2 regions of the Mycobacterium sp. NGS62 genome follow, and region 2 is predicted to be linked to the other one. Evidence: predicted binding sites of a transcription regulator. Region 2 holds the regulator's gene; the other holds the start of a gene.
What was found. Region 2 encodes LexA, which represses DNA repair genes until DNA is damaged. Its sites were predicted from a motif close to CGAACANNTGTTCG; they were not measured.

Region 1 (15,606 bases), 670 kb from region 2:
GCCTGGCGTCACCTCGATGGCGGCATAGCACGGCCCGGACCGGCGAGTCGAGCAGGTACCTAGCATCCTTGGGGCGCCGTGGGTCACGCCGGTGCCGTGGTCCCTGTGGCTTCTGCCAGGCGGTATCGGATCAGCCGGGAACTGTTGGTGACAACCGCCACCGATGACGCGTTGTGCATGATCGCCGCGAGCACGGGGGATAGTGCGCCGCCGGCGCCGATGAGCAGCCCGGTGGCGTTGACCGCGATGGACATGCCGTAGTTCTGGCGGATGACCTTGACCGCTCGTGCGCCCAGGTCTGGCACGTCGAGGAGGCGTTGCAGGTTGTCGTTGGCCAATGCGATGTCGGCGGTTTCCACCGCGACGTCGGTTCCGGCCAGGCCCATGGCGATCCCGATGTCGGCGGTCGCCAGCGCCGGGGCGTCGTTGACGCCGTCGCCGACCATCCCGACAACGTGGCCCTCGTTCTGGAGCTGGCGTACCACTTCGAGTTTGTCATCCGGCAACACCTCGGCGCGCCACTCGTCGATGCCCAGTTCACGTGCGACCGCCTCGGCGGTCTCGGCATGATCGCCGGTCAGCATGACAATTCGGCGAACTCCCTTGTCCCGCAGCTTCTTCACAACATCAGCCGACTCGCGGCGGACCTCATCACGCAGGCTGATCAACCCCACCAACTTGCCGTCCACCGCCAGCAACAGCGGGGTCTCGGCCTCGCGCCGCAGCTTGTCGACCCACTCCGTTGCCTTCTTCGACACCCGCACACGTTCCTCGCGCATCAGCGACGGGCTGCCCAATAGCAAAATCCGCCCGTCGGCCCAGGTGCGCATTCCAAGGCCCACCAGCACCTCGCATTCCTCATGCGGCGGAATGATGATGCGGCGTTCTTCGGTCGAGCGGATCACCGCCGCGGCCAGCGGATGACGAGAATGGATCTCCGAGCTGGCCGCATATGCGAGCACCTGCTCGGGCTCCCAATCCTTATGGATCGCAATGATATTCGTCACTACCGGGCGCCCAACAGTCAGCGTGCCGGTCTTGTCGAACACGATCGCGTCCACCCGACCGGCCTGCTCGAGGTGTGAGCCGCCCTTGATCAGGATGCCGCGGCGCGCCCCGTTGCCGATCGCGGCGCTGATTGCCGTGGGCGTAGACAACCCCACCGCGCACGGGCAGGCGATCAAAAGCATGGTCATCGCGCGCCGAACGTCGCCGGTGAGCATCAAGGTGATCGCGGAAAGGATGAACGATGCGGGCACGAAGCGGCGGGAGAAATTCTCGCCGACGGTTTGAATCGGTGCCCGGTCGAGCTGGGCCTCTTCGACCCGGGTGACGATGCGGCCAATAACGGTTTGGCTGCCCACCGCGCTGGCGCGCACCACCAGCCGGCCGCGCACCACTACCGAACCGGCATGCACGTTGGACCCGACGACGATGCTGACCGGCAGGTTTTCCCCAGTGATCGCGGACTGGTCGACAATCGCCTCCCCGTCGATCACCTCGCCATCGACCGGTATCGCCACATGGTCGTGGACCACCACAGCGTCGCCGATCTCCACCGTATCGATCGGCACCTGGACCTCGGTGCCATCGTCCAGGCGAATCCATGCGGTGTCGGCGGTGCCGCGCAGCAGCTCGGAGATGGCCCGCCGGGTCCGCCGCACCGTGAGATCCTGCAAATATTCGCCGATGTTGAGCAGCCACAGCACGGTCAGGGCGACCACATTCTCGCGCAGGATGAGGCTGGCCACCGTTGCCGCCGTTACCAACGCATCGGTGCCGGCGCGACCCGAACGCAGCGACCGCAGCGCGCCGCGGAAGAACGGGTAACCCATGAACACCGTCGCGCCGGTCGCGACTAGCTGACCGGTCGGGCCCAGCAGCGGCGGTCGCCGGAAGCCGTAGCGGCGCATACCCAATAAGGCCAGCGCCGCCCCACCGATCACCATGCGCAACACATCGGTGTTGCGCACATCGGCCGACCGCGGGGAGCGCACCGGTATCAACTCGGCCGCGACATGGGCCGCACTGTCGACCGCCGCCAGCACCGCAGCGCGGTCGCAGCGCTTGGGCGAATACCACACGACCACCGATCCGGTATGCGGATAGGCGTGCACCGCCCGCACACCGTGCTGGCGGCCCACCGACTCCTCGACCGCAACGGCACGACGCGAATCCGAGCGAACCCATGGGACGACGACCCGCATCCGCCCGGCCGCCTCCGAAACAACCCCTAGCGCAGCATCATTGGCAACAGCCATATCCAGCGGTCAGTGGTCGTGGTCGTGGACGTCGGAGGCCGCTGGCGGAGGTACCTCTTCACCGATGCGCTCGCGGGCCTCGGCCACCACATCGGCGGCTTTCAGCCGGGCCGACTCCGCTACCACCTCAGCGCGCCGAGTCCCGCGCAATCCCACCTCCGTCGCCGCGACCGCGGCGCGCCGAACCGGAGCCTTGCCCACCGCCTTCTTCAAAACCTCATAGGCACTCACCCCGACCAGCCCGGTAAATACCGCAGCACCCGCCTTGCCCAATAGCCCATGCAGCATTACTAACCTTCCTCCCGTTCTTTTTTGCCCGGCACGAGTTCATCCGGCTTTCTGCCGACGTTAACATCAAAACATTGCCATATCAACATGGATTGGGACCCGCCGGATGCGCATGCGGGCGTAGCGGAATCGGCTTTATCGCATCGATGTTGATGGTCTTAGGCTGTCGCCTTCATGAGGACTACTCGAGGACGCGGGTGACTTTCTCGGTCTCCACCTTGCGCGGCAGCGCCGCGGCATCGGGGTTGGCCACCTGCACCAGCGACCCGCCGACCGCCAAGACCGCCAGCAAGCCGTCGATCAGCCCCGTCGGCTGGTCCCACGCGGCGGTGGAAAGTACCCGGTCCGATTCCGTCAGACCTCTTGCGGCAGCAGAAGTTTCGCAGTCGGCGAGCATGTCGTCGGCTGATCGGCCCGCCAGAGCGGGGCCGGGGTGCGGTTCGGCGACGATTTGGTCACCGTGGACGCGCACCGCGGTCGCGTAGTCGGTGACACCGATCGGCAGGTCGGGCGCCGGGCGGCCGAACGCATCCAGCGACATCACCGCGACCTCGGCGGCGCCGGTGGCGTCGGCCTCGTCGAGTCGGGCCGCGGTGCACAGCGCGATGTCTGCCTCGGGCCCGCCGAGCAGCACTTCGGCGCCGATCCACCACACGCCGAACAGCACCGCCGCCGTCTGCCAATGGGCCGGCAGCAGGACTGCCACCCGGCTGGCCGGCCCACCGCCCAACTCGTCGCGCAGCAGGTTGCCGGTCTTGGCGGCCCAGTTGGCCAGCGTCACCGCGGAGAGCTCGATGCGCTCGCCGGTCGCGTCGTCGTAGTAGGTGATGCGCGGGCCGACCGGATCGGCGCGCAGCATCGGGCCGAGAATCGCCTCGCTGAGGTTGATCGCTTTAGTTGACACACTCCGGATTGTCCGACCCGGCGGTCAGGATCGGTGACGGCGGGGGAGCGGTACTGTCGCTGGCGCCCGCGTTCGAGGCCGCCATCGGCATCACGCTGCCGTCCAGCCCGGACCCCGGACCGGTGTAATCGTTGGCCAGCACCACCCGCACCGACCCCGGCGGCACCGACGCATTGGCGATGACGGGCAGTCCGCCGAGATCTTTGGCGACCGCCTGCGCACCCAAGTCGTCGGCCTTGGCGGCCTGCACCTGACTGCCGGTCACGTGTCCCGCGTCGTTATTGGCGACACCGCCACTATTGAAACCCTTGGCTGCCAACACTTCTGAGACCGCCGCGGCCAGCCCGTTGATGTCGGTGTCGTTGAGGACGTTGGCGGTGGTCTTGGACGGTGTGTACGCGATCTCCTCGGTCTTGCCCTCGTCTTGGTTGTGCAGCAGGCCCGCGACCCAGTCTTGAACCTGACTCGGGTTCACCCGCACCACGCTGTGCATGCCGTCGTCGCTCCAGCCCGACTCGTCGAGCACCGGAATGGTGGCGAAGGCTACGTTCCCGCCGGCCAGCTTCTCCAGCTGCTTCACGAAATCCATGATGTCCCAACCGGAAGACAGCACCACCGAGCGCTGAATGGCGCCTTGGAGCCGGCCTAGAATGGCCGGACTGGACAGCGTCTTGCCGGAGATCACCTGATGGGCCAGCGACGCCATCACCACCTGCTGGCGCACCACCCGGTCGAGGTCACCGCGCGGTAGGTCGTGCCGTTGGCGGACAAAGCTCAGCGCTTGCGGGCCGTTGAGCTTCTGCCATCCGGCCGGGAAGTCTGCGCCGGAAAGTGGTTCGTACACTGGCTCTTTGAGGCACACATTGACTCCGCCGAGCGCATCGGTGATCAACGCGAATCCCAACAGCCCGATTTCGGCGTAGTGGTCGACCGTGACGCCGGTGAGGTCGGCGACCGTCTTGATCAGGGCCTCCCGGCCGGCTTCGGTTCCACGGCTCTCGGCCTCGGCCGCGTCGATCCCCGATTCGACCAGGCTGACCCGCTTTTCTTCCTTGACCTGGCCGTAGACGCCGTTGATTTTCGTCTTGCCCAGCCCGGGCGCCTGCACATAGGTGTCGCGCGGAATCGAGATTGCGGTGGCTGACTTCCCGCTGTTGGGCACCCGGACCAAGATGATCGTGTCGGTGTTGGTGGCGACCTCGTCGCCGGCCCGAAGCGTTGCCAATTCCTCGGCGCTCAGCGGGTTGCCGTGGGCGTCGGTGCGGCTGTCCATGCCGACCAGCAGGATGTCGATGGCGCCGTCGTCGCCGCCCTGGCCCAGTGAGGGAGCGAAGACGTGAAAGATCCCGTCCTCGAACGACCGGATTCTGCTCCACGCCACCCCGGTGCCGAGCACGACGACGACGGCCATCACGGTCGCAACCACACGAACCACACGTTCCGCAGGCATCACATTAGATTACTTACGCCACAGCTGTATCGCGGGTAGCCCGGGCTTCGGCGTGCCCGGGGCGTGCCAGACTTGTGACCGTGGAGGGCAGGATCGTGATCACCGGCGCCGGTGGGCAGGTCGGCAGCTTGCTGGCAGAACAGGCCGGCCAGCAGGGACGGGACGTGCTGGCGCTGACCTCGTCACAGTGGGACATCACCGACCCGGCCGCCGCCGACCGGTTCATCGAAAGCGGCGACGTGGTCGTCAACTGTGCGGCCTACACCGACGTCGACGGGGCCGAAAGCGACGAGCAGACCGCGCATGCGGTCAACACGGACGGGCCCGGGCACCTTGCGCGGACGTGTGCACGGGTGGGTGCGCAACTGATCCATATCTCCACCGACTACGTGTTCAGCGGCGACTTCGGCGGCTCGGCGCCGCACCCCTACGAGCCGGGCGATCAGACCGCGCCGCTGAGCGTGTACGGGCGTACCAAATTGTCCGGCGAACTGGCCGTGCTGGCGGCGCTGCCGGAGGCCACCGTGGTGCGCACCGCCTGGGTCTACACCGGCGCCGCCGGCAAGGACTTCGTCGCCACCATGCGCCGGTTGGCCGGCGGCGACGGCACCTTGGACGTGGTCGACGACCAGATCGGCTCACCGACCTATGCCGGTGACCTGGTGGGCGCGTTGCTGCAGGTGGCCGACGGCGGGGTGGACGCCCCGCTGGTGCACGCCGCCAACCAGGGCGCCGTCTCCCGGTTCGAGCAGGCCCGCGCGGTGTTCGAGGGCGTCGGCGCCGATCCCGAACGCATCCGCCCGGTGAGCAGCGACCGCATGCCGCGGCCGGCGCCGCGACCGCCCTACACCGCGCTGTCGGGCCGGGTCTCCGCGCAGGCGGGCCTCTCGCCGCTGCGGCCGTGGCGGGAGGCGTTGAGCCAAGCGCTGTCCGTGGCCGTTGACGCCTGACCGATACCCTCTACGGGTGAGTGACGTCCTGTCGGTCGTGACGGTGACCTATTCGCCGGGCCCGCATCTGGACCGGTTTTTGGCTTCGCTGTCGCTGGCCACCGAGCGGCCGGTGAGCGTGCTGATGGCCGACAACGGCTCGACCGACGGGGCGCCGCAGGCGGCGCTCGAGCGGTACCCGAACGTGCGGATGTTCTCGACGGGCGCCAACCTCGGCTACGGCACCGCAGTGAACCGCGGGGTCGCCCAATTGGGCGACGGTGAGGAATGGCTGATCGTGGCCAACCCGGACGTGCAGTGGGGTCCCGGCAGCATCGACGCGTTGCTGGACGCCGCCGCCCGGTGGCCGCACGCGGGCACGCTGGGCCCGCTGATCCGCGAACCCGACGGGTCGGTGTATCCGTCGGCGCGGCATCTGCCGAGCCTGGTCCGGGGCGGCATGCACGCCGTCGTCGGCCCGCTGTGGCGCGACAACCCGTGGTCGACGGCGTACCGCCAGCAGCGGCTGGAGCCCACCGAGCGGGCGGTGGGCTGGCTGTCGGGGGCGTGTCTTTTGGTGCGCCGCGCGGCCTTCGATCAGATCGGCGGTTTCGACGAGCGCTACTTCATGTACATGGAGGACGTCGATTTGGGCGACCGGCTCGGCAGGGCCGGCTGGCTGAACGTCTACGTCCCGTCGGCCGAAGTGCTGCATCACAAGGGCCACGCCGCTGGACGCGATGCGGCCCGCAACCTGGTTGCCCACCACGAAAGCACCTATAGATTCCTCGCCGACCGGCATTCTGGGTGGTGGCGCGCCCCGCTGCGCCGGGCCATGCGGAGCGGGTTGAAGGTGCGTGCGCGGCTGCAGGTGCGTAGCTCGCGGCGCAACCTGAAAGAAGGATGACGGTGGCGAACCCCCAAGTCGACGCGGTTGTGCTCGTGGGTGGCAAGGGCACCCGACTACGGCCGCTGACGCTGTCGGCGCCCAAGCCGATGCTGCCGACCGCCGGGCTGCCGTTCGTCACCCACCTGCTGTCGCGGATCGCCGCGGCCGGTATCGAGCACGTCATCCTGGGCACGTCCTATCAGCCGGCGGTGTTCGAGGCGGAGTTCGGCGACGGCTCCAAACTCGGTTTGCAGATCGAATACGTCACCGAAGAGCATCCGCTGGGCACCGGCGGCGGTATCGCCAACGTTGCGCCGCGGTTGCGCCACGACACCGTGATGGTGTTCAACGGGGATGTGCTCTCCGGCGCCGACCTGGGGCAGCTGCTGGATTTCCACCGCACCAACGAGGCTGACCTGACTCTGCATTTGGTGCGGGTCTCCGACCCGCGGGCGTTTGGTTGCGTCACCACTGAAAACAGCCGAGTCACCGCGTTTTTGGAGAAGACACAGGATCCGCCGACCGACCAGATCAACGCCGGCTGCTACGTGTTCTCCCGCGAGACCATCGACCGGATTCCGCGCGGCCGGGAAGTCTCGGTGGAGCGCGAGGTGTTCCCGGCGCTGCTCTCCGACGGGGTGAAAGTGTGCGGCTACGTCGACACGAGCTACTGGCGGGATATGGGCACGCCGGAGGATTTCGTGCGCGGCTCGGCGGATTTGGTGCGAGGCATTGCGCCGTCGCCGGCGCTACACGGGCATCGCGGCGAACAGTTGGTGCACGACGGCGCGGCGGTGTCGCCCGGCGCGCTGTTGATCGGCGGCACGGTCGTCGGGCGGGGCGCCGAGATCGGCCCCGGCGCCCGGTTGGACGGCGCGGTGATCTTCGACGGAGCGCGGATCGAGGCGGGCAGCGTGATCGAGCGCTCGATCATCGGCTTCGGCGCCCGGATCGGTCCGCGGGCGCTGATCCGCGACGGCGTAATCGGCGACGGCGCCGACATCGGCGCCCGCTGCGAGCTGCTGCGTGGCGCCCGGGTGTGGCCCGGTGTCTCGATCCCCGACGGCGGGATCCGCTACTCGACCGACGTCTAGGTGTTGGCTTTCCCGACGTCCGGGAGTTCGACACGTCGTGACCGTCAGCCCGCATCAACGCAGCGATTTTGCGGTAGCCCCATGCCGGCCATGTCGCGGCGTACTTGGCCGCCAGCGCTTCGATGCGGTCGACCACAGGAGCCGGCCAGGGCCCCTTGGCTGGTTGCCAGTGTCGCAGTTGGGCTCGTCGCCGCCGGTAGGTGCGCTCGGGGATTCCAGTCAATGGCGCGTACCTCGAAACCGGCAGACCCGCTGCTTCTCTTAGGGTTTCGAGGTCTGCGAAGGGACCTGGTCGGCGAACATCGCACCCCGTTGCCAGATCCGCAACTGCACCGTGGCTTCGGCCAATGCAAGCTTGAGCTGCTCGTTTTCCATCCGCAACCGGCGTTGCTCGGGACTGCCGGCCCGGCCCGCCGGCCCACCGGGGACTTCTTCCATCCGGGTCGCCCCGGCTTCGAGGAACTGGTGTTTCCACTTGGTCACCTGGACCGCACTGACCCCGCACCGCCGCGCGGCCTCGGCCCCTGTCATCTCCCCGGTAAGCACCGACAACACGATCCGCGTCTTGTCCTCGGCCGACACCTTCGACCGCCGCGACCTAGCCATCCCAGACCCCTTTCAGCCCTGCCGCCATCCTTGCCGACGGCCCTGCCAAAAAGTTTGAGTCAGTGGAGTCTGCTATACTCGAATGTATGTTCGATGAAGCGGCGCGGTTGGCGGTGATCGCCCGGTTTGATGAGCTGTTTGAGCGGCGTCATCCCTCGACCACACCAGAGTCGACCGCGCTGGTGGACCGGATCTGCGGGTCGGCGCGGGCGGAGAATCAGGCGGCCGCTGCCCAGCTGGTCGCGATCGGGGAGCTGTTCGGCTACCGGTTGTCGCGCTGTTCCAACACCGAAGAATGGGCCATCGATACCGAAGAGGCGGTGACTGCGGAGGTGGCCGCGGCGCTGCGGATCAGCCAGGGGTTGGCGGGAAGCCGGTTGCGGTATGCGCGGGCCATGCGCGAGCGGCTGCCGAAGCTGGCAGAGGTGTTCGAGGCCGGTGATATCGACTATCGGGTGTTTCAGACGATCGTGTTTCGCACCGATTTGATTACCGATCGCGACGTGTTGGCGACGGTGGACGGGCAACTGGCCGTCAATGTGCCGCGCTGGCCGTCGATGACCCAGGGGCGGCTTGCCGGGCAGATCGACAAGATCGTGGCGCGCGCCGACGCCGATGCTGTCCGGCGGCGCAATAAGCGTCAGGGTGATCGAGAGATTTGGATCGGCGACGGCGACGGAGGTATCTCCGAGATTCATGGCAGCCTGCTGACCTCCGATGCGCATGCTCTCGACAAGCAGCTGGATGCACTTGCTGCCACGGTGTGTGAGCATGATCCGCGTAGCCGCGATCAGCGCCGTGCTGACGCGTTGGGTGCGCTGGCCGCACACGCTGATCGACTGGGCTGTCGGTGTGGGCGATCTGATTGTGCTGCGGGAAAGCGGCCTGCTGCCACGCCAGTCGTGATCCACGTGATCGCCGAGCAGGCCGCGATCTGCGGCAGCGGCTCAGCGGTGGCTTCGCAGGTCGGTGCCGATGGGCTGATCCCGGCTGAATTGGTGGCGGAGCTGGCCACAACGGCCAAGCTGGTGCCGTTGGTTCACCCAGGCGATGCGCCACCCGAGTCGGGGTATGTGGCTTCGAAGGCGCTGGCGGATTTTGTGCGGTGCCGGGATTTGACGTGTCGCTGGCCGGGCTGCGACCGGCCGGCAGTCGACTGCGATCTTGATCATACGATCCCGTTCGCCGTTGGCGGGCCCACGCATGCGTCGAATCTCAAATGTTATTGCCGCACACATCATTTGGTGAAGACGTTCTGGGGTTGGCGTGATCAGCAGTTGCCCGACGGCACACTGATCTTGACGTCGCCTTCGGGGCAGACCTATGTCACCACGCCGGGCAGTGCGCTGCTGTTTCCCAGCTTGTGCCACTCCACCGGCGGCGTCCCGGCCATCGAAGCCGATCTCCCGGATGATTATTGCGGCGAGCGCACCGCGATGATGCCCAAACGCCGCCGCACCCGCGCCCAAAACCGAGCCCACCGCATCGCCGCCGAACGCCGAGCCAACCACGACGCCCGCGCAACACGGCGCGACGAGCGCATGAGCTACTTCGGACTGCCCCCACCCGATCCAGACGACGAACCACCACCGTTCTGAGTTGAGCCCACGCTCGAGGCCCGGGCGACCAGATACGCCAGCGCGGCGTCGCTGCCTGGCGGCAAGGCGTCGGCCGGCCACCACCGCAGATCATCTGATTCGTCGCTGACGACGATCTGCGCATCCGGCGGCGCGTGTGCGACGAACTGCAGGTCGAGGTGGCGGGTCGGCACCCCCAGCGAGCAGGTGACCGGATGTACATGCACGGCAGCGAGATCGGGTGCAAGCCGCAGGCCCGCGACACCGGATTCCTCGGTAGCCTCCCGCAGCGCCGCAGCTAGGATGTCGTCGTCGCTGTCTTCGCAGTGCCCGCCCAGCTGAACCCAGCGGCCCAGCCGCGGATGCAGGGTGAGCAGCACCTGGGCGCCGGCGTGATCGAGCACCAGCGCGGAGGCGGTGATGTGCCCGGGCACGCACTCCCGGCGGCAGGCGTCCTCGCGGGCATACAGGAAGGCCAGCACAGCATGCCGCAGTGCGTCCTGCGCCGGATCCGGTGCCTGCCAATCGGATAGCAGCGTGATCGCGGAGTCCCGCACGCTCACTTGCGCACCAGCAGATCGGCGACGGGTACCGGATCTTTGGGCTCCTGCGGCTGCGCCGGGTAGCCGATCGCGATGGCGCCCAACGGCTCCCAATCGCCCGGAAGTGCCAGCTCGTCGCGAACCAGGTCGGCGGCAAAGATCGTCGAGCCGATCCAGCAGCTGCCCAGCCCGCGTACCGCCAAGGCGACCAGCAGCCCTTGCACCGCCGCGCCCACGGCGACGGTGAACATGGTGCGCTCGGCATCGGTGCGGACAGCGTCGGGGTAGCTGTGCGCGCCGTCGGGGGCCAGCATCGGGACGATGACTTCCGGTGCGTCGTAGAGGATCTGACCGCGCGCCACTCGCCGCTCGATGGCATCGGCGGGCTTGCCGTCACCGGCCAGGTCGGTGCGCCACTTGTCGCGCAGGCGGTCCAGCAGGCGGGTGCGGGTCGAGGTGGTCTGCAGCCACACGAACCGCACCGGCCGGGTGTGGTGGGGAGCGGGTGCGGTGAGCGCCTCGGCGACAGCGGCCTCGACCAGGTGCGGCGGTACCGGTTCGTCGGCGAATTGGCGTACCGAGCGGCGCAGCAGCTGAGCTTGCCGGCGGCCCTGCTCCAGCGCTTCGGCGGTGCCGAGCCAAAACAGGTCTTCGGTGCCCGGCCGAACCAGGTGCCGCGCCGTCGAGCCGTCGTCGAGTACGGGCAGGCCGCGCACCACGGCCACCGGGATCGCGGTCAGTTTGCCCTTGACCAGATCGGCGGCCGCCGCGATCTCGTCGGCCACGGCGACTTCGGTGACGACCAACTCGTTGCCGTGCGGGTCGACGGCACCGGCATAGTTGTGTAGCACGGCCAAACCCGCCGAACCGACGGTGGCGTCGATCTGCCCGTTGCGCCAAGCGCGACCCATGGTGTCAGTGATCACCACGGCGACGGTGATTCCCAGCCGCTCGTGCAGCTGGGCGCGCAACGCCGCGGCGCTGGCGTCCGGGTCGACGGGCAACAGTGCCAGCTCCGCGGCGCCGACGTTCGAGCCGTCCACGCCTGCGGCGGCCTGCACCAGTCCCTGTCGGTTCTCGGTGATCAATGTGCGGCCCTTGCGGGCCAGTACTCGCACCGCCTCGCTGTCGACAAGCTTGCGCCGCAACGTGTCCCGTGCATCCGGGTCGTCGGGCGCTGGGACCAGTCGGCCTTCGCACTTGGACACCACCTTGCTGGTGACCACGACCACGTCGCCGTCGCGCAGCCAGGGTGCGGCCGCGGCGATCCCGGCGCTCAAATCGTCGCCCGGGCGGAATTCAGGAAGGCCGGTGACGGGCAAGATTTCGACCGCCGACGCGCTGCCGTGCTCGCGAGCGCTGCGCTGCTCTGGCTTGGCGTCGGGGGTCACGCCGCCACGCCTGCGAGTTCCAAACCGGCGCTGACCATCTGCGCCGTCGCATCGGGATCGGCCATCAGCAGTGGTATCGAGCGCACCGCCACACCGTCGATGTCGGCATGGTCACCATCGTGGATCAGCCAGCAATCCAGGATGCCGGTGGCTGCACGCGAGCCGTAGTGCCGACCTACCGCTTCGGCGGTGGATGGCACGCCGATGACGGTCAGGCACTCATGGGCCATGCCGCGCAGTGGTTTTCCACCGACAATGGGGGAGTAGCCGACGACGGGAGCACTGGTCGATCGCAACGCACCGCGGACGCCGGGAATGGCCAGGAGGGCACCGATGCTCACCACCGGGTTGGACGGCGCCAGCAGGACGATATCGGCATCGGCGATCGCATCCACGACTTCGGTTGTCGCCTGCGCCTTTTCGGCGCCAACAAAGGCGAAGCTGTGGGTGGGCACCTGGGCGCGATAGCGCACCCACCATTCCTGGAAGTGGATCGCGCGTTGGTCGCCGTCGGTGGGATCGGTGATGACCACATGGGTTTCGCAGCGGTCGTCGCTGACCGGCAACAGCGTTGCCCCCGGTTGCCACCGGTCGCACAGCGCCGCGGTGATCTGTGACAGCGGATAGCCGGCCCGCAGCATCTGGGTACGCACCAAGTGGGTCGCCAAATCGCGGTCACCAAGCTCGAACCAGTCCGGCTGCACGCCGTAGCGCACCAGTTCCTCCTTGGCGTGCCAGGTTTCGTCGCGATGACCCCAGCCGCGCTGTGGGTCGACGCCGCCGCCCAGGGTGTACATGCAGGTGTCCAGGTCCGGGCAGATACGCACGCCGTGCATCCAGGCGTCGTCGCCGATGTTGACGATCGCGGTCAGTTCGTGCTGGTCGCCTGCCGGCCCGGAGGCAAATTGGCCCAGGCCCAGCAGCCGTTGCACACCGATGAGGAAGCGGGCGCCGCCGACCCCGCCAACGAGAACCGTGACCTTCACATCGCACGACAGTACGCCCGGCGAGGATGCCCGCCGCACGGCGGCGTGAGGCACGCGACGGCGAGGTGGTCGGGTCCGCGCAGACGCGTCGACGACCACTCCGCGCCCGACACGCGGAGGGTCAACCGGGGCAGTGCCATCAAAAAATGGTCACGAGATGATATGGAATTCCGGCCAATCGCTTGACCTGCGGTGCTAACACGTGTGTAATCTCATCAGTGTCATTTCCCGGTTAGCCGGCCGGATTCGGTGTCGCAGACCGAGATTCGATCGTTTGTTCGAATCGAGATGGCCGCACATCAAAACAGTGGCGACATTCACGATCAACGAAACCAGGTGAGGAGGCGGAGCATGTCCTATGAACACCTTCGGGGCCTAATGGGAAGCACACCGCACACCACTGCCGGCTCGGCGATGATGGGGGCCACCGCACGACCCCATTTGAGTTTGGTGCCCGAAGCGCCGGAAGTCTTTGAGCCGGCGCCGGTTACACCCGACCAATGGCAAGACCGCGCCTTGTGCGCGCAAACCGACCCCGAGGCGTTCTTTCCCGAAAAGGGCGGCTCCACTCGCGAAGCCAAGAAGATCTGCCTGGGCTGCGAGGTGCGTACCGAGTGCCTGGAGTACGCCTTGGCGCACGACGAGCGCTTCGGCATCTGGGGTGGCCTTTCCGAACGGGAACGCCGCCGCCTCAAGCGCGGCATCATCTAGCCGCGCGGGGCTACTCGTCGTCGATCGTCGGGTCGATGACCGAGGGTTCGACGTCCAGATAGGTGGCCACCTGCGCCACCAGAATCTCGTGCAGCAAGTCAGCCAGTTCGACAGTGTCTTTGGCTCGTCGCTCGATCGGCTTGCGGAACAATACGATCCGCGCCCGGGTGGCGCTGCCTCGCACGTCGACACCGGCGGGGATCAACCTGGCCAGCGCGATGGGCCCGTCGGCGACCACCTCGGGCGGCCACTGCACGCTGGCGGGATCCTTGGCCGAGATCCGCGGGATCTCGTCGACCGCCACGTCCAGCCCCGACAACCGCTCCTGCCAGCGGCGCTCGATGGGCTCGTAGGCCTCGAGCACCGCCATATCGAACCGCTCGCCGCGCGTGCGCCATCCCGGCACCGTCGGCGGCAGCAGGGGACCGCGCATATCGCGGCCGCGGCGGGAAACCGGTCTGCGTACCGACCGGCCGGAGCTGCGCGAATCGCTCACGCGCCGATGGTAACGGTTGGGAATCGCGACCGACCGCAATGCGCGTGTCCGCCGCTGTGGGGGCCTTTGGGCGCGATAGCCTTCCGAACGTGAATCTTCCGCGTCGCTGCTGTCGGCCGGGGTGCCCGCACTACGCGGTGGCGACGCTGACGTTCGTCTACTCGGACTCGACGGCGGTGGTTGGCCCGCTCGCGACCGCGCGTGAGCCACACTCCTGGGACCTGTGCGTCAGCCACGCCAGCCGTATCACCGCGCCGCGTGGGTGGGAGCTCGTCCGGCATGCCGGCCCGCTGCCCCTCTATTCCGACGACGACGACTTGATCGCGTTGGCCGAGGCCGTGCGTGAGGGCCGCGAGGTGGTGGCGAGCGGACCACCGGTCAACGGGTTTTCCGAGGCTCACAACGGCGGTGTGTCGCCCGCGCTGCCCGACGGCGGCGTGCTGGCGTCGACCGCGCAACGGCCCGCCGGCACCGGGCGTCGCCGCGGTCACCTGCGGGTGCTTCCCGACCCCGCCGATTAATACGATCGATCGCCCGCACGCTTGCGGGCCGACCCGGCATGCATCCTCGCCGGGCTAAGCTGACGGCCAAGAGTCCCCATAGTCAGGAGCCTTTTCATGTCTCGGCCCGCCGCGGCTGTCAACCGTGTGATCAAGGCTTATGACGTGCGGGGCTTGGTCGACGACGAGATCGACGAATCGTTTGCCGCCGACGTCGGCGCAGCCTTCGCCAGGCTGGTACGCGACGACGAGGCGGGGCGGGTCGTCATCGGCTACGACATGCGGGACAGCTCACCGTCGTTGGCAAATGCCTTCGCGACAGGGGTCACCGAGCAGGGTCTCGACGTCGTCCGCATCGGCCTGGCATCCACCGATCAGCTCTACTTCGCCTCCGGCAAGTTGGACTGCCCCGGGGCGATGTTCACCGCCAGCCATAACCCGGCCGCCTACAACGGCATCAAGATGTGCCGGGCCGGGGCCAAGCCGGTCGGTGCCGACACCGGGTTGACCGCCATCCGCGACGATCTCGTCGCCGGCGTCCCGCATTACGACGGCGCGCCGGGCAGTATCACCGAGCAGGACGTGCTCGCCGACTACGGCGCCTTCCTGCGCTCGTTGGTAGACACCTCCGGACTGCGTCCATTGCGGGTGGCCGTCGACGCCGGCAACGGCATGGCCGGCCACACCGCGCCGGCGGTGCTCGGGGCCATCGAGTCGATCACGCTGTCGCCGTTGTACTTCGAGCTCGACGGCACCTTCCCCAACCATGAGGCCAACCCGCTGGACCCGGCAAATCTGGTGGACCTGCAAAAGCATGTGCAGACCAGCGAAGCCGATATCGGCCTGGCCTTCGACGGGGACGCCGACCGGTGTTTCGTGGTCGACGAGCGCGGCCGGCCGGTGTCGCCGTCGACGGTGACCGCACTGGTCGCCGCTCGCGAGCTCACCCGAGAAATCGGCGCGACCGTCATTCACAACTTGA
Region 2 (15,606 bases):
TCGGACAAGCCCCGCGCTGACTACTCGGCCGCGGCCTACGCCAACGGGCTGCGTGATCTGCTTTCGGTACTCGACATCGATCGGGTCACCGTGGTCGGTCATTCGCTGGGCGGTGGGGTGGCGATGCAGTTCGCCTACCAGTTCCCACAGCTCGTGGAGCGACTGATCCTGGTCGGCGCCGGCGGTGTCACCAAGGACGTCAACCTCGTGTTTCGCTTGGCCTCACTGCCGTTGGGCGGCGAGGCGCTGGCCTTACTACGGCTGCCGTTGGTGCTTCCGGCTGTGCAGTTCGCCGGACGTGCGGCGGGCATGGTGTTCGGGTCGACGAGGCTGGGCCACGACCTGCCGAATGTGTTGCGGATTCTGGCCGATTTGCCGGAGCCGACGGCCTCTTCGGCATTCACCCGGACTTTGCGGGCGGTGGTGGACTGGCGCGGTCAGATGGTCACCATGCTGGACCGGTGCTATTTGATGGAAGCTATTCCGGTGCAGATCATTTGGGGCACAGACGATGTGGTGGTGCCTGTCAGCCACGCGCGGATGGCGCATGCGGCGATGCCCGGTTCACGACTGGAGATCTTCGAGCGCTCCGGACACTTCCCGTTCCACGACGACCCCGACCGCTTCATCAAAGTCGTCGAGCGTTTCATCGACACCACCGAGCCGGCCGAATACGACCCCGACGCACTGCGTGAGCTGCTGCGCGCCGGCAGCGGTGAACCGACGGTCTCGGGCCCGCACGACACCCGCGTTGCCGTCTTGAGCGCCATGGGTTCCGACGAACGCAGCGCCACCTGACCAGTCCCGCGGACGCCGCTGGTAAGCACCGTCGTACAGTCACCCCATGAGCATCGACGTGACGGTGTTGCGGGTTTTCACAGACTCGGCGGGCAATTTCGGAAACCCACTCGGCATTGTCGATTCGGGTACCGTCCCAATCGCCGAACGGCAGAAGCTGACAAGCCAATTGGGCTACAGCGAAACGATATTCGTCGACATGCCGCAAGCAGGCTCGACCACCGCGCACGCCCGCATCTACACGCCGATGACCGAACTCGCCTTCGCCGGCCACCCGGCCGTCGGGCTGTCGTGGTGGCTGCGCGAGCAGGGCATTCCGCTGCGCACCCTGCAGTTGCCGGCCGGGATTGTGCAGGTGAGCTACGAAGACGACGTCACCGCCATCAGCGCCCGCTCGGAGTGGGCTCCGGAGTTGGCGATCCACGATCTCGACTCAGTCGATGACCTCGCCGCGGCCAACCCCGCCGACTTTCCCGACGACATCCAGCACTATCTGTGGGCCTGGACCGACCAGTCGGCGGGATCGCTGCGTTCCAGAATGTTCGCGCCGGGCTTGGGTGTGCCCGAAGACGAGGCGACGGGATCTGCTGCGGTCCGGATCACCGACTACCTCAGCCGCGACCTGACCATCACCCAGGGCAAGGGCTCGCTGATCCAGACCACCTGGAATCCGGAAGGCTGGGTTCGGGTGGCGGGTCACGTGGTCAACGAGGGCGTCACCCGGTTTGTCTAACCTTGCCGGTGCAATACGGCGGCAAGGTGATGTTGCAACGGCAATCCGACCGCGCCCATCTGCAGCGAATACGACAGTTCGTTGCCGTCGATCCGGAAGCGCCGTCCGAGTGCAGTCACCTCTTTGGCGGTGGGTGTCAGGCCGATCTTCGATGCGGTCAGGTCGATCTCGATGACATCGCCGGCCGCCGTGTAGGTGCCGACTTCGATTTCGGTGATCCCACTGGGATGAGCGAGGACAAGTTCGAGCTGGCCCGGTTGCGGCACCCGCAAATAGCCCGTCTCGGCGTGCAGCGGCTTGCCGTCGGTAGCCGCCTTCGTCTTTTGGCCGTAGGCCAAGAACGGCTTGCCGACATGGGTGAACACGACTTCCTCGAGGTAGTCGAACGGCTCGATCGTCGGGTATTTCCCCGATCCGCGGCCAGCCCAGGTGCCCAGCAGCGGGGCGAGTGCTTCGACATCAGGATGCAGGTCGGCCGGCATGCGGTCAGCCTACGTCCGCCGACGACCGCCACCCCCGGCGGCTCAACTGGGAGTTGATATCTCGCGATGCGCGCGCAGCGCCTCGATCTCCCGTTCGAAATCGTCGGCCGAGGAAAACGACCGGTACACCGAGGCGAATCGCAGATAGGCCACCTCATCGAGGTCACGCAACGGGCCAAGGATTGCCAACCCGACCTCGTGGCTGGCGACTTCCGGCGATCCGTTGGCCCGAACGGTGTCTTCCACTTGCTGGGCGAGCAGATTCAACGCGTCGTCATCGACCTGGCGGCCCTGGCATGCTCGCCGTACGCCGCTGATGACTTTCTCGCGACTGAATGGTTCGGTGACACCGCTGCGCTTGACCACAGCCAGTACCGCGGTCTCGACGGTGGTGAACCGCCGTCCGCACTCGGGGCACGATCTGCGACGCCGGATCGCCTGGCCTTCATCGGTTTCCCGGGAGTCGACCACCCTTGAATCGGGGTGACGACAGAACGGACAGTGCATGGCCGCTCCTTCGCCGCGCTGATAGCCGGGTATCTCAGAACCTTCTGAGCGTACCCGCGCGGCTCCCCGCAGGCCCAGCGCCATCGCGATCGGCACCCACCGCGCGCCCCCGGCGGCGGCTACCGTTGACGCATCGCGGTTTTCGCCGTCCACGGCTGACGGTCAGCCGACCGGTGCGATCAGGGTCTGGCCGGCGGCCAGCGTCGCAGTGTCCAGACCGTTGAGTTCCCGGATGCGGTCGGCGACCTGACCGCTCGGGGCGCCGGGCGCGACCCGGCCGGCCAAGTGCTGCAGCGTCTCCCCCGGTTCGACGCGCACCACGGCAAGTTGGTCGGGCATGTCCGCGGACGTGTTCTGCACTGCCTCGCCGAACTGTGCCACCAAGCCCAGCCACACGGTGATCACCCCGGCGAGCAGCGCCAGCGCCACCGTCGTCGCCGGCGTTATGGGACGTGGCCGGTGCGGCGCCGTCGACATCAGCACACCGGTGCCCCGGTAGCGCGGCGGCGCGACGGGCGGCCTCGATGGCCGCGGCCGGTCCTGCTGCCCGGCCGGACGGATCCGGACCGGTCGACTGCGACGCGGTGTACCGGGCCGGGTCGTCTCGATGACTGTCATGGGAACCCCTTCCGTCGCAGCTGATCGATCGCTTGTTCGAACTATAATCGATAGCACGTTCGAATTCCGAACATGTGATCGATTCGTTGCATACTCAGCAGCACGATAAGACGGGGGTCCGACACCCTCGGGGCGTTATGGCGACACACCTCGAACACATGTTTGAGTTTCCGTTGGATCGCGGCTACATTCGGACCTATGAGCGACAGCAGCCATACCCCGGGTGCCGGTAGCGGCCGCCGCGAGCGATCCGTGGATTCGACGCTGACCGAACGGCAGCGCACGATCTTGGACGTCATCCGCGCATCGGTCACCAGCCGCGGATATCCGCCCAGCATCCGGGAAATCGGTGATGCTGTGGGCCTGACGTCAACCTCGTCGGTGGCGCACCAACTGCGCACCCTGGAGCGCAAAGGCTACTTGCGCCGAGACCCCAACCGGCCACGTGCCGTGGACGTCCGTGGCGCCGACGACGCGAGCGGACCCACCGTTCTCACCGACGTGTCGGGTTCGGACGCGCTGCCGGAACCGACGTTCGTGCCCGTGCTCGGGCGCATCGCTGCCGGTGGCCCCATCCTCGCCGAGGAAGCCGTCGAAGACGTCTTCCCACTCCCTCGTGAGCTGGTGGGCGAGGGTGCGCTCTTCCTGCTCAAGGTGGTCGGCGACTCCATGGTCGACGCGGCGATCTGCGACGGCGACTGGGTGGTGGTGCGTCAGCAGAACGTGGCCGACAACGGCGACATCGTCGCGGCGATGATCGACGGAGAGGCCACCGTCAAGACGTTCAAGCGCACCGGCGGCCAGGTCTGGCTGATGCCGCACAACCCGGCGTTCGACCCCATCCCGGGCAACGACGCCGCCGTACTGGGCAAGGTCGTCACCGTCATTCGCAAAATCTGAAACGGGGTCAAGTCGCCTTGGAGAAGCCGTTGGCTTGGGCGACTTCCTCGGTGGTGAACCAGATTTCGGCGAACGCGTCGTCGTACAGCGCGCTGTCGGGGGTGTAGTACAGGCCGAAGCTGACATTGCCCTTGATCGGATACCCGTCGGGCGCTTCGTGCGCGTCCTGCAACGGAAGGTGAATCGCGGGCTGGTCGGCCGCAACCGGCGTCATTGACTCAGCCTCACTCTCGGCGTCCGCGGCACCGTCGGTAGCCGCGTGTCGCCCGCCGCTTATTTCGCTTTCCGTGGGGATTCGTGTCGGCGCGGTGTCCACCGCGTCGGGGTCCTCGGCCTCGGCCTCGCTCTCGAACTCGGAAGCTGCTACGCCACTGGGGGTTTCGGCGCCCGGCGGTGGCTCATCGAAACCAGCGCTGGCCGGTGACATCCAGCCGCTGTCCGGCGGACCGGCAGCGGCGGCCGCCGGAGCCGCTTCGGAATATCCACCGGAGAACGGCGACGAGCCGGGTTCGCCGTCGGCGTCGGCTGCCCAGCGCACCCGGGATTTCGGCTCGGCGTCATAGCCGGCGTCCATGTCGTGATCGGGCTCGTAAACCGGGCCCTCGCGGCGAGCCATGCGGCGACGGCTCCACCACGGCGCGGCCAGCACGACCAAGGCGATCAGCAGCAGGACGGGAATGATGACCAACAGCCACCACGCGTGCCAGGCCCGCTTTGGGCCGGTGTCGGCAGGCTGTGCCGATCCGGCAGGCAGGTTCTGGCCCGGTACCTGCAGTCCAGACAACGCCGACGCCAGCTGGGTCGGTTCGGTGCTGAAGGTGTTTTTCGCCCGGTCCCAGGCGATCTTGCCCCCGCTGAACTTCTGCGCGACGATGTCGCGGTCCACCGTCTGGTCGCCCACCGGGGCGCCGAGTTGGCCGGTTGCCCCGCCCAGTTTGTCCCAGGCGGCCTTCATGGCGCCGCGCACGACGAACGCACCGTGGTCGGGCGTCCAGAAAATCACCGGGTTGTCCGCGCCGGAGAACGTGCTGATCCGGCTGGCCGGCTTGATTCCGCCGTCGGCCTCATTGGCGGTGGGAAAGCCCAGGTCGCTGCCGACCGGTCCGCCCAGCGACTCGTATTTGGCCAGCACTTCGCTTTCGACGGCATTGGCGCCGGTGGCCGGGCTGAAGAAGACCTTGCCGCCGGCGAAGTTCTGGCCCTGTCCGTCGTCGCCGACCGGGTACTGTCCGCCCTGCTTGGCGCCCAACGGGCCGGATGCCCCGCCGGCGGCCCGCCAGGCCATGTTGATGGCCGCGGTCGGGTCGATCGGCACCTGCAGGCCGGTCAGTTGCTGGGCCAGTTCGGGCGGAGTGGTGGTGAACGCCTTGGTCTGCCGGTTCCACGACACCTGGCCGCCGCTGAAGAGTTGGGTGGCGACTTGGCCGTCGTAGGTTTCGTCGCCGACCGGCACGCCCAGCACTCCGCCGGAGCTTCCGAGCTTGTCCCAGGCGGCGTTGATGGCGCCGCGCACAACGTATGCACCGTGGTCGGGCGTCCAGAAAATCACCGGTTTGTCGCCGGCCGAGAATGTGCTGTTTCGGCTATCGGGCCCGGCCAGTCCCGGCACCTCGTCGATCGTGGGAAAACCCAGGTCGCTGTTGGCAGGCCCGCCGAGGGACTCGTACTTGTCCAGAACCGCGCCGTACATGGATCTGGCACCGGTGTCCGGGGTGAAAAACATTTTGCCGTTGGCGAAGTCCTGGGCGAATCCGGCGCCAACGGCATACACGTCGCCCTGCCTGGCGCCGAGATCCGAATTCTCGCCGCCGGCGTCCTCCCACGCCGCGGTAATCGCGTCGTCAGCGTCGCTCTCGGGTGACGCCGCAGCCGTCGGGGACAACAGCGCGGCGGCGGCTGCCACAGCCATCAAAGCAAGGGCCGCGCGGGAAACCACCGCACCGACAAGCCGATGTTGCCCTTTCACCACACCTCCCCGGCGGCGCCACCAATGGGCGTCGGCGAACGAGAATTGCGAAGTCATCTTGCAGACATTACGGAACCGAATATCCAGCCGATGTCTAAATGCCCCCCGAACGCGTGCGTGTCGTGGATGGTCGAGTGCGCACCAACCGTCGGTGCGTTACCGTGCCGGAACGGGCGGCCGAGCAACGCGCGGGGAGGAAATGCATCGGACATGGGAGTTTCCGGGCTGATTTGGGCGCTGACAGTCGTCGTACTCGCCGGCTTGACGTTGTTCGATTACTACTTCCATGTCCGCAGCGCACATGTACCGACGCTGCGTGAGGCGGCCATCTGGTCGGCGATCTATACCGGTATCGCGATTGTGTTCGGCGCCGGTGTGTTGATCGTCGGCGGCATCGCGCCGGCCGTGGAATATTTCGCCTGCTACTTGAGCAACGAAGCGCTCTCGGTCGACAACCTTTTCGTGTTTCTGGTGATCATCGCGAGCTTCGCCGTACCCCGGGCGGCCCAGCAAAAGGCGGTGTTGTTCGGCATCGTGATCGCATTGGTGGCCCGTACCGGATTCATCTTTGTCGGCGCGGCATTCATCACGATCTTCGATTGGGCGTTTTACCTGTTCGGCATTGTCCTGTTGATCACGGCGGCCGGTTTGGTCAAGCCGTCGGAATCGGAGGGCCGCACCGCCGACACGGTGATCATCCGTGTCGCCAAACGGTTCCTGCGCACCTCCGACAGCTACGACGGCGACCGATTGTTCATCAACGACAACGGCAAACGGGTCATGACACCGCTGCTGGTGGTGATGGTCGCCCTGGGCGGCGCGGACTTGTTGTTTGCGTTCGACTCCATCCCGGCGCTGTTCGGCCTCACTGAGAACGTGTACCTGATATTCACCGCCACAGCGCTTTCGCTGCTGGGACTGCGCCAGCTCTACTTCCTCATCGATGGGCTGCTGGACCGGCTGATCTACCTGTCCTATGGCCTGGCCGCCATTCTGGGCTTCATCGGCGTGAAGCTGATGCTGCAGGCGCTGCACCAGAACAGCGTTCCGTTTATCCACGGCGGCAAGCCGATTCCCGTCGCCGAGGTGAGCACGGCCGCGTCGTTGACGGTCATCATCGTCATCCTGGTCATCACGACCGCGGCCTCGTTACTGTCGGCGCGAGGGCGGGCCCAAAACGCCGTCGCCGGCGCACGTCGGCATGCGACCGAGTACCTCGACCGGCACTACGCCATCGACCCCGCCGAGCGGAGGAAGATCTTCGACCGGCTCGTCAGCGAAGAAAATCAGATCCGGGCGCTCCCGATGAAATATCGGGCCAAGATCCGCAACGAGGACGAATTGATGGATCTGCTGCAGCGCGCCCATCACGCGCACGACGCGCACACCAACGGCTAGACCCCGAGGCCGCGGCCGATGATCTCCTTCATGATCTCGGTGGTGCCGCCGTAGATGGTCTGCACCCTGGAATCGAGATAGGCACGCGCGACGGGATATTCACGCATGTACCCATAGCCGCCGTGCAGCTGCAGGCAGCGGTCGATCAAATTCACCTGCTTTTCGGTGGAGTACCACTTGGCCATCGCTGCCTGCTCGGCCGTCAGTTTCTCGTCGAGGTGCAAACGGATGAACTCGTCGACCATGATTCGAACGACGGTGGTTTCCGTAGCTAGTTCTGCGAGCAGGAATCGGCTGTTTTGAAAGCTTCCGATCGATCGACCAAAAGCCTTGCGCTCCTTGGCATATTGCACGGTTTGCGCCAACACCGCCTCCATGGCAGCAGCCGCGGTGATCGCGATCGAAATCCGTTCCTGTGGCAAATTCTGCATCAGGTAGATGAAGCCCATGCCCTCCTTGCCGAGCAGGTTCTCCGCGGGAACCTTGACGTCGGTGAACGACAGCTCGGCGGTGTCCTGGGCGTCCAGGCCGATCTTGTCGAGGTGCCGGCCGCGCTCGAAGCCCTCCATACCGCGTTCGACGACCAGCAGCGAGAAGCCTTGCGAACCCTTGTCGGGATCGGTCTGCGCCACCACGATCACCAGATCGGAGTTGATGCCGTTGGTGATGAACGTCTTCGACCCGTTCAGCACGTAGTGGTCACCCTGCTTGACCGCGCGGGTCTTGATGCCCTGCAGATCACTGCCGGTGCCGGGCTCGGTCATCGCGATAGCGGTGATCAGTTCGCCGGTGCAGAACTTGGGCAGCCAGCGCTGCTTCTGCTCCTCGGTGGCCAACCGCAGCAGATACGGTGCCACCACATCGTTGTGCAGACCGAATCCGATCCCGCTGTAGCGGCCCGCGGTGATTTCCTCGACGATGATCGTGTTGTAGCGGAAGTCGGGGTTGCCACCGCCGCCGTACTCCTCCGGTACCGCCATGCCCAAAAACCCCTGCTTGCCGGCTTCCAGCCAGACCCCGCGGTCGACGATCTTGGCCTGCTCCCACTCGTCGTGATGCGGCGCGACGTGGCGATCGAGGAAAGCCCGGAAGGACTCGCGGAACAATTCGTGCTCGGGCTCAAACAACGTGCGCTGGTACTTGACGGCGCTACCCATGGATCAACCTCCGGCGAATGGGGACTCTGCCGCCCAAGATATACCAACCGGGTGGTTGGTTGGACCGCGCCGGCCTACCCTCGGCGAATGGCCGAGATGATCCGGGTACACGAACGCGGACAGACGCTGGAGTTCTCGTTCGCCGACATGCTGCGTTACGCCGGGCCGTACTCGCCGGCCGGCGTGGCCACCGCGTTCAAAGTGATGCGGCGCGCATTTGCCGTCCTGTGCACTGATGGGCTACCCCCGCGGCGATCGATCGTGATCCGCACGGCGTTTCGAGGCCCCGGTGCTCGCGATGGTTTCGAGGCAGTGACGCGCGCTGTCTCCGACGGGCGCTACGTCGTCGACCGCACGCTGGTCAGATCCGACCGGGGCCGATTGCTGGAGGACTTCGTCTTCGAGGTGAGCATCAATGACAGCACCGTGACCCTGCTGTTGCGTGATGGGTTTGTCACCGACGAGTTCGTCGACCTGGCCCGCAGTCAGGATCGCACACCCGAGCAGGAGCACCGACTCGACGCGCTGAAAGCGCAGCTGGCACAACGGATCATCGAAACAGCCGATACTGACGTCTACGACGTCGAGTAAGCAAGGATCACCGAGCGGTTGGCTGCTGGCGGACAGCTCTGCGCCGGGCCTCGGCGCGCGGAGTGCCAGCGTCGCGGCGACTGCGCTGCCGGGGATGACCGTGTTCGCCACCGCGTCGTTGTTCTCGAGCGCGCCGGGATCGCCGCCCCGGGCGGCCATCCGTGGGAGCACCCGCGGGCGGCGCATCCTTGGCGGCGGGCCGCCGCAACGGCGCAACCTCGCCGGCGAGTGCCTGCACCGACGCGGAGTCGGCCGCCACCTGTTGAGGCGTGACGGTGATTCCGGCCTTGCGCAGCAGCAGCCGGGTGTCTTTGCGTTGCTCGGGCAATACGACGGTGACCACGTGGCCCGCGCTGCCGGCCCGCGCCGTGCGACCCGAGCGGTGCAGGTAGGCCTTGTGCTCCGCCGGTGGGTCCACGTGCACCACCAGTTCGACGCCGTCGACGTGCACCCCACGAGCGGCGATGTCGGTGGCGACCAGCACACGCGCCTCACCCGCGGTGAATGCGGCGAGGTTACGGTCCCGCGCGGGCTGCGAGAGGTTGCCATGCAGGTCGACCGCTGGCACGCCAGATTCGGTGAGCTGCCTGGCAAGCTTGCGGGCTTGGTGTTTGGTGCGCATGAAAAGAATGCGGCGACCGGTGCCGGACGCCAGCCGGTGCACCAGCTCTTTTTTCGCCTCGGTTCCCGTGACGTGGAACACATGGTGTGTCATCGCCGCGGGTGGCGCGCTGATCTCATCGACGGAATGCGACACCGGGTTTCGCAGAAAGCGCCGGACCAGCTTGTCGACCCCGTTGTCGAGGGTCGCGGAGAACAGCAGCCGCTGACCGCCGGCCGGTGTCGCCGCCAGGATGCGGGTGACGCCTGGCAGAAAGCCCAGATCCGCCATGTGATCGGCCTCGTCGAGCACGCTGATCTCGACTGCGTCGAGGCTGATCAGACGCTGTTTCATCAAGTCTTCGAGCCGGCCGGGGCAGGCCACCACGATGTCGATACCGCTGTTGAGCGCGGCCACCTGCCGGCTCTGCGCGACGCCGCCGAAGATCGGGGTGACCGTCAGTCCGTAGACCGCCGCCAGCGGCTCGAGCGTCGCGCAGATCTGGCTGACCAGTTCGCGGGTCGGCGCCAATACCAGCCCGGTCGGCCGCGACGGGCGTCGTTTGCGGTCGGCGAGCCGGGCCACCAGCGGAATCGAGAAGGCCAGCGTCTTCCCGCTGCCCGTCTTGGCTCGTCCCAGCACGTCGTGGCCCTTGAGGGTGTCGGGAAGAGTGTTGACCTGGATCGGAAATGGCGTGGTGATACCGAGGGCGGTGAGCGCCCCGGCAAGTGGTTCGCGCACGCCAAGGTCGGCAAATGATGTGGTCATTGGGGGTGCCTTTCAGGCATGGTGGTGCGGCGCAGCCGCGACGATTGACGTCAAGCGGCGCTGGCGCACAGGTTGGCGAGATTGCCGGTCGGCAAAATCGATCGCCGCGAGAAGAGCTTGTGCGGGGCGCACTAATCGGCAGGCAGCCGATGGAGAAAGCGTTCCACGACGTATTGGCATCATTCCTCGTGACGCCAACGTTCCGGGCAAGCATACCGCACGAACGAAACACCTACCCGCTCGGCCGCATTCGGCGCGGAGTGACTCAGGTCGCCGAAAATTGCGTCAAGCTGGCGGCCAAGGCCACCGGCACCCGCGCCTTGATCCGGGTGCCGTCGGCGTTGTGTTCGGCCTGCTGCACCCTGCCCTCGTCGTGTACACGAGTCACCAAATCACCACGGTCATAAGGGATTACCACGTCGACGGCTGTATCGGTCGGGGCGGCCAGTTCGGCCATCCGTCGGCGCAGCGCCTCGACGCCGTCTCCGGTACGGGCCGACACGAACATCGCCCCGGGCAGCGCGCGACGCAGCTTGGCCAGCGCCAAATCGCCTGCGGCGTCGACCTTGTTGACCACCAGCAGTTCGGGTGCCGGACGACTGTCGTGATCGGCGATCACTTCGGAGATCACCTGGCGCACCGCGCTGATTTGGGCCAGCGGATTGACGTCGGAACCGTCGACGACATGGACCAGCAGATCGGCGTCGACGACCTCTTCCAGCGTCGAGCGGAACGCCTCGACCAGCTGGGTGGGCAGATGCCGAACGAAGCCGACCGTGTCGCTGACCACGAATGCCCGCCCGTCCCCGAATTCTCCGCGGCGGGCGGTGGGTTCGAGGGTGGCGAACAGTGCATCCTGCACCAGCACACCCGCGCCGGTCAGCGCGTTGAGCAGACTCGACTTGCCGGCGTTGGTGTAGCCGACGATCGCGATGGACGGAACGTCGCTGTCCAGCCGGCGACTGCGCTGAGTATCGCGGACCTGCTTCATCGCTTTGATGTCGCGGCGCAGCTTGGACATTCGCTCTCGGATGCGGCGCCGGTCGGTCTCGATCTTGGTCTCGCCGGGACCGCGCAGACCCACCCCGCCGCCGCTGCCGCCGGCGCGGCCACCGGCCTGCCGCGACATCGACTCACCCCAGCCGCGCAGTCGAGGCAGCATGTATTCCATCTGCGCCAAGGCCACCTGCGCCTTGCCCTCCCGGCTGGTGGCGTGCTGAGCGAAGATGTCCAGAATCAGCGCGGTGCGGTCGACGACTTTGACCTTGACGGCCTTCTCCAACGCGGTCAGCTGAGCCGGGGACAGCTCGCCGTCGCAGATGACGGTGTCGGCGCCGGTGGCCAGCACCACCTCGCGCAGCTCTTGCGCCTTGCCCGAGCCGATGTACGTCGAGGCATCCGGTTTGTCGCGGCGCTGGATCATCCCGTCGAGCACCTGCGAGCCGGCCGTTTCGGCGAGCGCCGCCAACTCGGCGAGGCTGGCCTCGGCGTCGGCGGCGCTGCCGTCGGTCCACACGCCGACCAGCACGACACGCTCGAGGCGCAGCTGCCGGTACTCGACCTCGGAGACGTCGGCAAGTTCGGTGGACAGCCCAGCGACGCGGCGCAGCGCCGACCGGTCGTCGAGCGCAAGCTCACCCGTGCTGGGAGTGTTCTCTTCGGGAAATTCCGGATATGTCATAGGCAATAACACATGGTGCACGCCGAATCGGCGACGTGCATCCGAATTAACGCTGCGCGCCCTGCCACCATTCCTCGCTGATGTCGCCCTGGGCCACCAGAACCGACGGCCCGCGCAGGTAACTGGTGGCTTCGGTGATGGTGACGACGACGTCGCCGCCGGGCACCCGCACGATCAGTGAGCCGCCGGCCGTCCCGGTGTGGGCCAGCGCGGCGACGGCGGCCGCAACTGTCCCGGTGCCGCAGGAGCGGGTTTCACCCACGCCCCGCTCGTGCACCCGCATGCTGACCGCGCCGTCAGCGGGCGCGGTGAGAACCTCGACGTTGACCCCATCCGGGAATTGCGCCTCGTCGAAGGTCACCGGAGCGCCGACATCCAGTGCCGCCAGCGTCTCGGTGGTCAGTTGCTCATCGACGCACGCCAGATGTGGGTTGCCCACGTCGACGGCGATGCCCCCGAACCGGCGGCCCCCCACGACCGCCTCCCCCGCCCCGAGCCGGTTGGCCTTGCCCATGTCGACGGTGACGTCGGCGTGGGTGGCGTCGAACCCGTGCAGCACGATGGGCCGCGGGCCGGCCAGTGACCCGACGACGAACTCGTCGCGCGACTCCAGGCCACTGGCCCGCAGATAGTGTGCGAACACCCGAACGCCGTTGCCGCACATCTCGGCGACGGAACCGTCGGCATTGCGGTAGTCCATGTACCAGTCGTCGCCGCTGACTCCGTCGGGCAGCCGCTCCAGCGCGCCGGCAGCCAGCACCGCGCCCGCGGTGCTCACCCGCAGCACCCCGTCGGCGCCCAGCCCGCGCCGGCGGTCGCAGAGTGCGGCCACCGCTGCGGGGCGCAGCGCCAGTTCGGCGTCGAGGTCGGGCAGCAGCACGAAATCGTTCTGCGTGCCGTGACCCTTCGAGAAGATCACCTGCTCAGGATACGTGCCGCCAGGCCTGTACGACGTCACCCGCGAGGTCGCCGGCCGTTGCGTTTAGCCAGTGGATGCGGTGGTCGCGGCGAAACCAGGACCGCTGCCGTCGTACATAGCGACGGGTGCCGATAAACGTCGGCTCACGCGCACCCTCGCCGTTGCCGCCGGCATCGAGGTCGGCGATCACCTGCGCATAGCCCAGTGCCCGTGCGGCGGTGATGCCCGCGCGCAGCCCTTGTCCGAGCAGCGCGATGACCTCCTCGACCAGTCCCGACGCGAACATGGCATCGGTGCGCCGGGCCAGCCGCTCGTCGAGAATGCCGGTGGGGCAATCCAATCCAATGATCACGGTGTCCCAGCGGGGGGCGCCGATGCTCGGCGCCGACGCGGCGAACGGTTGTCCGGTGAGCTCGACGACCTCCAGCGCCCGCACGATACGGCGGGCGTCGGTGGGCAGAATCGACGCCGCCGCCGCCGGGTCGCGGGCCGCCAGCTCGTCATGCAGCGCGGCCACCCCTACCTCGGTGAGCCGCTGCTCCCAGCCGGCCCGGACCGCCGGGTCGGTCGCCGGGAACGACCAATCGTCGAGCAGCGACTGGATGTACAGCATCGACCCGCCCACGATGATCGGCACCGCGCCGCGGGCAGCGATCGCTTCGACGTCGGCGCCCGCCTCGCGCTGGTAGCGGGCAACCGTGGCGGTCTCGGTGACGTCGAGAACGTCGAGCTGATGGTGCGGTATGCCGCGGCGCTCGGCGGCGGGCAGTTTGGCGGTGCCGATGTCCATCCCGCGGTAGAGCTGCATCGCGTCGGCATTCACGATTTCGCCGCCGAGTCGCTCGGCGGCCTCGAGCGCCAGCTGCGACTTGCCGGTGCCGGTCGGGCCGACGACGGCCAGCGGCCTCACGGCTGCCAGAGACCGGCGAAGTAGCCCACGCCGTAGGGCGCTCCGCGGTAGAGCTCTTTGGTCGATCGTGGTGCCGGCTCGGCCACGCCGGCCAGCACCTGGAACGCCACCCGTCCCACGACCTGGCCGGGCAGTTGGGCCAGGGCGGCCACGTCGCCGCCCGCCAGCGCGTCATCCAGCCCCCGCTGCACCTCGACGTCGCCGGGGCGGTAACCGCCGGGCGCGGCGGCGGTCAAGGTGTGGGCGCCGTCGGCGACGACCAGGACGCCGATTGGATCTGGCGCCTGCTCGATCTCGTCCCGCAATCGACGGCCGGCGGCCAGCGCGGCGTCGACGTCGAGATCGGCGCGATACACCCGCACCTCGGCGCAGGCGTCAGGCTGTGCTTGCTCCCGTACCCAGCCGGTGAACAACGCGCACAGCGGCAACGCCACCGGGTCGCGGTCGTCGCCCGGCGAGAGCCGGACAACGACCTCGGCGCCGAACCCCGCGAACGTACCAACGGCGGACGCATCGACGACGGCCTCGACGCCGCCCATGCCCACCGCGATCCAGCGCGGCGGCAGCGCGGCGGCCGCTGCGATCACCGCGGCCCGCAGATCGGCCACTTCGGCGCCTGCGGCTCCGGCCAACTCGGGAACCAGCACCGGCGCCGAGGGGATGATCGCGATGGCGCCCAACACGCCATCAAACTAACCTCCGCACCGCGCCTGAGGTCTCGGAGGGCTGGCGCTATGCGGGCGCCGTCGACTCGTAGGTGCCTCTCACGTCGCGACCGGCGCCGGACGCGATGGTGGCGGCCTCGCCGCGGGCCAACGCCACCGTCGCGGTGATCACCACCGCGACCGCCGCGATCAGCACGAAGATTTCCGGCCCGTCGACCCGCAGTCTCTCCTCGAGCACCAAAACCCCCAGCGCCGACGCCACCACGGGCTTGGCCACGGTGATCGTCGGCAATGACGCAGTCAATGCGCCGGCGCGAAACGCCGACTGCTGGAAGATCATCCCGGCCAGCGACGCCAATATCCACGCGTAGAACTCGGGCGCCCGCAGCACCGGTCCGATGCCGCCTTCAAGCAGTTCCACGACACCCTTGGTCAGCACGGCGAATACCGCCAACGACGACCCCGCCACCACCGCCAGCAGCACCGCGGCCGCCGGACCGCGCGACCAGATCCGCGCCGCCAACACACACAGCACCAGCGCTGGGCCCATCACGATGGCCACCACAATCCAGGTGCCCAACGAGGCACGTGAATGACCGGCGGTCGGGTCGCCGACGCTGACAACCAGGGCCAGCGCACAAGCCAGTACCAGCGCCCACATCCACTCCCAGCGGGTTACGCGATGGTGGGTGATTCGCGCGTAGATCGGCAACGCAAACAGCAGCGCGGTCACCTGCAAAGATGTCACCAACATCACCGAGGCCAAAGCCAACGCGCCGGCTTGCAGCGCGTAATTGGCCACCGCACCCATGCCGCCCAACCACCAGCGCACGTCGCGCAACGACATGCGGAACAACTCGAGGTGACCGACCTGCTTGTCGGTGATCTCCTGAGCGGAACGCTGACGGATTA

Region 1: the regulator LexA is predicted to act here: its motif matches at 13,185-13,198, upstream of cofD (2-phospho-L-lactate transferase).

Annotation. Positions count from the first base shown of each region.
Region 1 is NZ_JCALCK010000002.1:14,949-30,554, forward strand. It holds gene ctpC (manganese-exporting P-type ATPase CtpC) at 84-2,261, opposite strand; gene AC5Y49_RS04835 (DUF1490 family protein) at 2,271-2,549, opposite strand; gene AC5Y49_RS04840 (TIGR03089 family protein) at 2,731-3,408, opposite strand; gene AC5Y49_RS04845 (LCP family protein) at 3,443-4,906, opposite strand; gene rfbD (dTDP-4-dehydrorhamnose reductase) at 4,984-5,853, shown strand; gene AC5Y49_RS04855 (glycosyltransferase family 2 protein) at 5,870-6,739, shown strand; gene manB (mannose-1-phosphate guanylyltransferase) at 6,742-7,815, shown strand; gene AC5Y49_RS04865 (transposase) at 8,077-8,421, opposite strand; gene AC5Y49_RS04870 (HNH endonuclease signature motif containing protein) at 8,508-10,019, shown strand; gene AC5Y49_RS04875 (NUDIX hydrolase) at 9,968-10,561, opposite strand; gene AC5Y49_RS04880 (coenzyme F420-0:L-glutamate ligase) at 10,558-11,931, opposite strand; gene cofD (2-phospho-L-lactate transferase) at 11,928-12,917, opposite strand; gene AC5Y49_RS04890 (WhiB family transcriptional regulator) at 13,296-13,628, shown strand; gene AC5Y49_RS04895 (metallopeptidase family protein) at 13,639-14,061, opposite strand; gene AC5Y49_RS04900 (DUF3499 domain-containing protein) at 14,214-14,645, shown strand; gene AC5Y49_RS04905 (phosphomannomutase/phosphoglucomutase) at 14,742-15,606, shown strand, end outside.
Region 2 is NZ_JCALCK010000002.1:685,213-700,818, reverse strand. It holds gene AC5Y49_RS08365 (alpha/beta fold hydrolase) at 1-798, shown strand, start outside; gene AC5Y49_RS08360 (PhzF family phenazine biosynthesis protein) at 845-1,531, shown strand; gene AC5Y49_RS08355 (peroxynitrite isomerase) at 1,528-2,013, opposite strand; gene nrdR (transcriptional regulator NrdR) at 2,056-2,520, opposite strand; gene AC5Y49_RS08345 (LysM peptidoglycan-binding domain-containing protein) at 2,683-3,138, opposite strand; gene lexA (transcriptional repressor LexA) at 3,337-4,038, shown strand; gene AC5Y49_RS08335 (LGFP repeat-containing protein) at 4,046-6,004, opposite strand; gene AC5Y49_RS08330 (TerC/Alx family metal homeostasis membrane protein) at 6,215-7,402, shown strand; gene AC5Y49_RS08325 (acyl-CoA dehydrogenase family protein) at 7,399-8,559, opposite strand; gene AC5Y49_RS08320 (hypothetical protein) at 8,647-9,150, shown strand; gene AC5Y49_RS08315 (DEAD/DEAH box helicase) at 9,158-10,519, opposite strand; gene hflX (GTPase HflX) at 10,785-12,200, opposite strand; gene dapF (diaminopimelate epimerase) at 12,247-13,119, opposite strand; gene miaA (tRNA (adenosine(37)-N6)-dimethylallyltransferase MiaA) at 13,124-14,029, opposite strand; gene AC5Y49_RS08295 (class III extradiol ring-cleavage dioxygenase family protein) at 14,026-14,712, opposite strand; gene AC5Y49_RS08290 (DMT family transporter) at 14,762-15,606, opposite strand, start outside.